DNA from 2 places in the Lysinibacillus sp. BNK-21 genome. Region 2 is predicted to be linked to the other one. Evidence: riboswitches for the same ligand, from Rfam matches in the RefSeq annotation. Region 2 holds a riboswitch; the other holds the start of a gene.
What was found. Region 2 has a riboswitch for cyclic di-AMP ahead of ACMGGO_RS07100 (TrkH family potassium uptake protein). Riboswitches for the same ligand answer to the same signal wherever they lie in the genome.

Region 1 (3,470 bases), 2.8 Mb from region 2:
TTCGGTAAGGGCTACTATCTCTCACCAAAAAAAGTTTGATTTTTCGGAATTTAATGGTATTCTGGAACTTTTTAATTGTAAACGTTCGTGTTTTCAATCAACGTACTGATTATAACAGACTATTTTCTAGCTTGCTAGCATTATTTTGATAAATGGAACGGTACTGTCATAATGACGACATTTCTGTGAAATAACAGTGATGTACGAATGAGAAGACTCGATTGGTTGTGTAGCATATGATGCCACCCTTTTTTCGGTAAGAATTGAGGGATAACAACTGTAACTTTATGACCTGTCTTCGTACATTGATGTTCTACTTTATCAATAAATTTAATTAATGGCTGTGTAATGCTGCGATATGGTGAATAGTAGGTAACTAATCGTACATCAGGTTGCCAGGCGTTCCACTTCTCTTCAAAAGCTTTTGCATCTGCTTGATCGAAAGCTACGTAAAAGGCTATCACTTTATCAACCTTAAGTGATTTGGCATAATGTAGGGAGTTTTCAACCACCTTTGTTATACCAGCTACTGGCACAATGAAAACATTCCCCTCAATAGTAGCCAGTTCTTCATGATTTAATCTTAACTGTTCTCCAACAGCTTGATAATGTTGCTTAATGCGATGGAATACAAAAATAATAATTGGTAAAAAGATAAACACTGGCCATACTTGAGGCATTTTTGTCACAAAAAACATCATTGCCACGATGAAAGAGATAGCAGCCCCAATTGTATTGATCGTAAATTTTGCTACCCAGCCTTTAGGTTTTTCGCGCCACCATTTTCTCATCATTCCCGTTTGCGCTAATGTAAAGGGAATAAATACGCCTACTGCATAGAGCGGAATTAAATGCTCTGTGGCCCCGTCAAAAAGTATAATTAAAAAATTGGCTGCAATACCTAGCATTAAAATACCATTTGAATAGCCAAGACGGTCCCCACGAATTTGGAAGATTCGTGGAATAAAACCATCCTTCGATAAATTCACAGCAAGCAAGGGAAATGCTGAATATCCTGTGTTTGCGGCAAGTACTAAAATCATTGCCGTTGTCCCCTGTACAATATAATAAAGAAAATTCCGACCAACACTAGCTTCTGCTAGTTGGGAAACGACTGTTGCTTCTGCTGTTGGTGCAACGCCATAAAAATAAGCTAGACTAACAATCCCGATGAATAAAACGGCTAAAATGGCGCCCATTGCTAAAAGCGTTTTAGCAGCATTATTCGGGGCAGGATTTCTAAAATTAGGTATAGCGTTAGAAATAGCCTCTACTCCTGTTAACGCTGAGCTTCCTGAAGCAAATGCCTTTAATAAAATAAATAGGCTAATCCCTGCCACTGGTGTGCCAATCTTTGGATGTAGCTCTGCAGGCACCTGTCCAGTTGCCACATTATAGAGCCCAATCCCGATTAGCAACAGCATAACGCCTACAAATATATAAACTGGGTACGCCAAGATAGAAGCTGACTCTGTTACACCTCGCAAGTTTAAAATCGTTAAGAAAATCACAAATATAATAGCAATGGGTACATTATAAGCATGAAGACTTGGAAATGCAGATGTAATGGCATCTGTCCCGGCCGACACACTTACTGCTACCGTTAAAATATAATCAACAAGCAAAGAACCCCCTGCAACAAGACCTGCATTCACGCCTAAATTTTCTCGTGATACGACATAGGCGCCTCCCCCATGTGGATAGGCGAAGATAACTTGACGATAGGATAAAATCAGTGCCACGAGTAGAATAACCACTCCAGCGGCAATAGGTAAAGAATACCAAAACGCCATTGTACCTACCGTCATTAGGACAATTAAAATTTGTTCTGGTCCATAGGCTACTGATGACAATGCATCTGACGATAATATGGCCAGTGCCTTTGTTTTACTGAGCTTTTGTTCCCCTAACGCATCGGATCTTAATGGTTTGCCGATTACATAACGTTTGAATGAGGATTTCATTGATAAACACCTTCTAGTTTCATAGAATGTGTTTCGCCTTTCTAAATTACATCAAAAAACGCCTACAAGTCATCACTAAATAAGACCTGTAGACGCTCATCCGTCTGCCAAGCTCCACTTTTCTGCTCTTAACGCTTACGAGGTTAGCTGTCGGATTCGGGCCTGAGTAGCCCTACTCCTCCACAAGGAAGAGATTCACCCCAAGAATGGCTATGCCATCCATCAAAATTGGTTCCCCCGCGTTTAGTTGCTTCAGCGATTTAGAAATTTGAAACTTTTATAATGATGTCATATTACGCCTGCTAATTGAAAAAGTAAAGAAGAAAATTTTTCTCTTTTTTGAGTAAAAGCATAGGCTTTTTTTGAACATATAAATAATCGCTTCTTAAAGAAAATTTCCTGAATACCTAGTCAATACCCACAATATAAACAATAAAAACTGCCTTAAAGGTATATTCTACCTTCAAGACAGCTCATTATATTAGTCATCAAAGCCTTGTTCAAAGTCGATAATGTTCCCAGAGACTGCATCCACATCTACTTCGTATTCATATTGACCGTCTTTCAGTTCAATTTCATATACACCATCATCAAGCTTAATTTTTGTCACTTTACCCTTTGCTTTTGTTTGGGCTGTCTTGATAGCCTGCTCTTTTGTAATTATTTTTGTTGTAGCAGTCGTAGCAGGAATATGATCATCCCAATCATCGTCATCTAGACGTTCCTTTTTCTGCTTGAGCAATTTTCCACTATAAGCATCAAATTTTAAATCATATTCTTCTGTATCTGTATACACCTCTACTTCATAAATAGAGCTAAACTGATTTTGGTCAAACTCGATATTGGCAACTGTACCATCCACTACCGCTAGAGCTTTCTTCTCAATTTCCTGCATGGATAAGACCTTTTTTTCTTGGGCATTTCCTGATAATAAAGTCGTCGAGCCAATCGCTGCACCCACTCCCAGTGTAATTACTAGTGCTGGAATCATGATCATTTTTTTCATGTTCATCTCTCCTTTGTTTTATCTAAACTTAGCTTACCAAGTGAAGATGATAGAACTATAAGAGAAACATTAGAATTTCATGAGAATGATTTAATGATCGTCATCCCATGTTACAGACAGTACTTTTCCTGAAACAGCATGAATTTGAAATGTAGCTTCGTCCTCCTGCGTTTCAATCTCAACTAAATAGTAACCACCCTCTGGGGTTTCTTCAAAATCAACTGAATCCACTTCACCCTTTAATTGCTTAAGAGCTATTTGAATGGCCTGTTGCTCAGTAATAATAGGCTCTTCGATAGGTTGTTCTTGTGGCTCAACCTTTTTCTCAGCCAGTAGTTCGCCAGTATAACCATCAAACGTTAAATCCTTTTGAATTTCCTCATTTTCAACACGTACAGTGTAAATGGAGTCTGTAAGCATAACGCTTTCTATATCTCCATATTCCTTTTTAACCATTTGTCTGATCTGCTTTTCTGTTAAAAGTAATTTACTATGTCCTT
Region 2 (3,470 bases):
CCACATACCAATGGATTATTGACTTATCAGATGATACGGATTTAAATGATAGCTTGAAGTTTTTACGTGAACGGGAAATTGTTCATTCCCAGCGCTTTAGAGAGGCTGTTGAAATTTTAAAAGATGATAGAGATCAAAAGAAAGTTTTCTAAGACAAAAATGGCAGGCTGTATCAAGGTGAACTTGACACAGCCTTTTTGCGGTTACTGAATATTTGAGAATAAGCTAAGATCTTTTCGATGACCAATCATTACTAATAAATCTTCCTTTTCAATAATTTGCTCAGGAGAAGGGGAGATAATAATTTCACCTTCGCGCACAATCGCAATTACACTGACGTTATATTTTGCGCGCAAGTCTAAATCCCGAAGGTTTTGTCCGGCCATTTTGGAAGGAATCATAATTTCTTCAATGCTGTATTCCTTTGATAATTCGATATAATTCAACATATTTGGGGATAGGAGTTGATTGGCTACACGTTCACCCATATCTCTTTCTGGGTAAATAATCCAATCAGCTCCTACTTTATCTAACACTTGCCCATGTCTTTTACCAAGTGCCTTTGCGATCACTTTTTTGATCCCTAGCTCTTTTAATAAAGAGACGGTTAAAATACTAGATTGCATATCATTACCGATCGCTACGATAACACAATCGAAGTTACCAATACCAATCGATTTTAAGGCTTTTTCTTCTGTTGTATCTGCAACCACAGCGTGAGTCACATAGGGTTCGGCATCCTCTACTCTTTCTTCATTTATGTCAATTCCTAATATTTCCTGTCCAGCTTCATGCAATCTGCGAGCGACGCTTGTTCCGAATCTACCTAAGCCAATCACAGCGTATTGTTTAATGGTCATAGCGTTCTGTCTTCCTCTCATTTGGTTATCCAATCATAATATTTCCTTTTGGGTGGCGGAAACTCTCTTTTTTTCTTCGTTTTGCAATGGCAAAAGCAATGGTTAATGGTCCTACTCTTCCTGCGAACATTGTAATAATCAGAAGAAGACGACCAGCAGGTGTTAGCTCTGGAGTTAGGCCCATCGAAAGACCAACAGTACCAAACGCAGAGGTAGCCTCAAATAAGTACATCATAAAGCTATGATGCTGTTCCGTGATACTGAGAATAATCGTCACGACTACAACAATTAATCCTCCACACATTGTAACCGTCAAAGCCTTTAAGATAGTTTCAGTAACAATTCTACGTTTAAAGAGAACGACATCTTCTTTTCCTCGAATTTGTGACCACATAGTAGCTACTAAAACAGCAAAGGTTGTGATTTTAATACCTCCAGCAGTCGACCCAGAGCCTGCCCCAATAAACATGAAAAGAATCATTAAAAATAATGTAGAATGCGTTAAGTCCCCAATAGCCAGTGTATTGGAGCCAGCAGTTCGTGGTGTAACCGCTTGGTAAAGGGAACCTAATACTTTACCCCATTCGGATAATGGTCCAAGAGTTTTTTGGTTGCCATACTCAAACAAAAATATCAAAATGGTTCCGCTAACAGTGAGCAAAAGTGTCGTTACTAAGACTATTTTTGAATGGACAGAAAGCCTTTTAGTTACACGATATTCATACAATTCATTCATCACAATAAAGCCTAATCCACCGATTGTAATAAGAGCACAGATGGTGAAAACAACAAAGGGGTCATCAACATAGGCAGTCATTCCGTTAAAGCCACCCATTAAATCGAAGCCCGCGTTGTTGAAGTTGGATATGGCATGAAAAAATCCAAAATAAAGGGCCTTTCCAATAGGCATATCAAAAGAAAAACGAATCGATAGAATTAGACCACCGATTATTTCAATACATGCTGTAAAGAGCAATATTCTTTTCACTAATCGAACAAGACCAGCAATAGAGATATTATTAAATGCTTCTTTAAGCAGCAGTCTTTCTTTTAATGAAATTTTCTTTCCAAGCAGTAAAAATAATAATGTGGCAAATGTCATAAATCCTAAACCGCCAATTTGGATTAAGAATAAAAGGACCACTTCGCCAAAAATAGAGAAGGTATCACCTGTATCAACTACAATTAAACCTGTGACACAAGTAGCTGATGTAGCAGTGAATAAAGCATCTAAAAAGGGCAAACCCTTCCCATCCTCAGTAGAAAATGGCATTGTTAAAAGAAACGTACCTATGGCAATGATAAGGGCAAAGCCCAGTACAAGAATTTTGGGAGGATTTAATGCTCTTTTAAAATTGTTCATTTAATATTTCCTCAATTCTGAATAGTAAACAACTGTTTGTTAGATGGCATAATAAAAAGACCTACGATTAGAGCATGAAAAGGGTAGAAAGCATGCTAATAATGGTGGTCAATAACGACCTCCTTCGCTTTAGCCGACGAAGTTAGCTGACGGGTAGGATGGCGAAAGAGCTTTCTCATCCCTTCTGCTAAAGCAGAATTAACCCCAAAAGATTGGTTCCTCCGTTCTCAAATAGTTGAGATTTGGCCGATATGAAATTGAATGTGATTATTCTACGCCCTTATTCTATTTTTTGTAAACCCCTTAATTGTTAAGAAAATGTAATTATTTTTATTGTGGGCGAATTGTGTGTGAATAATTCGAGCAAAAATAAAACCAAAAATTCACTTGATAATTTCGCATACTTTCTATTGACCATTATTAGACAATACGATATAATTTTTTAGTACACAACAGAAGGTGATTTGCCTAATTGTGTATTGACGTGTGTTCGGAGGGAGGGAAAGAGAGATGTCAAAAACTGTCGTTCGCAAAAACGAATCGCTTGAAGATGCTCTTCGCCGCTTCAAACGTACTGTATCAAAAAGTGGTACAATTCAAGAAGTTAGAAAGCGCGAGTTCTACGAAAAACCTAGCGTAAAACGTAAAAAGAAATCAGAAGCTGCACGTAAACGTAAGTGGTAATTTAATTTCCCATTAAAAATCCCTACGTTCATAACACGCAATTGTATGATTCACTGAGCAGACAAAGTTATACCTGAAATTAATCACATTTTTGATTAATTTCAGGTATTTTACATTGCTCAACTTTACGTACATATGAAAAAGCCGAATGAAATCACTTTGATTCATTCGGCTTTTTTGCACATACTAAGTGTTAGTAATTGGCATTAGATCGAATGATAAATAATTAATAAATTTTTTAAGATTTGTGAAACTTTTCGCATGATTGACCGTATATACAGAGGAGAGGCATGTTAGAAGGGAGGGAAAAAGATGCGAAAACGGAGAATCCTCAGCTATTTACTAGTGATATGGATGACTTTTTTGTTAGCGTTTCCATTAACTTCGGCTTTTGCCAGTAATAAGGTTTATCATGTTCCGATTCATAATGAAGTAGAGCGAGGACTTCATGCATTTTTAGAACGAGCTTTTAAAGAGGCTGAAGAAAACAATGCTGAGGCGATTATCTTAGAAATACATACGCCTGGCGGTTTTGTGAATGCAGCAAGCGATATCGCCATGCT

Region 1: another riboswitch for cyclic di-AMP. It lies ahead of ACMGGO_RS21355 (APC family permease); the one in region 2 lies ahead of ACMGGO_RS07100 (TrkH family potassium uptake protein).

Annotation. Positions count from the first base shown of each region.
Region 1 covers NZ_JBLQTS010000001.1:4,249,832-4,253,301, forward strand. Annotated here, with positions in the region: gene ACMGGO_RS21355 (APC family permease) at 141-1,964, opposite strand; cyclic di-AMP (ydaO/yuaA leader) riboswitch at 2,083-2,232, opposite strand; gene ACMGGO_RS21360 (PepSY domain-containing protein) at 2,446-2,970, opposite strand; gene ACMGGO_RS21365 (PepSY domain-containing protein) at 3,061-3,470, opposite strand, start outside.
Region 2 covers NZ_JBLQTS010000001.1:1,404,797-1,408,266, forward strand. Annotated here, with positions in the region: gene ACMGGO_RS07090 (manganese catalase family protein) at 1-152, shown strand, start outside; gene ACMGGO_RS07095 (potassium channel family protein) at 204-860, opposite strand; gene ACMGGO_RS07100 (TrkH family potassium uptake protein) at 886-2,223, opposite strand; cyclic di-AMP (ydaO/yuaA leader) riboswitch at 2,340-2,481, opposite strand; gene rpsU (30S ribosomal protein S21) at 2,734-2,907, shown strand; gene ACMGGO_RS07110 (NfeD family protein) at 3,220-3,470, shown strand, end outside.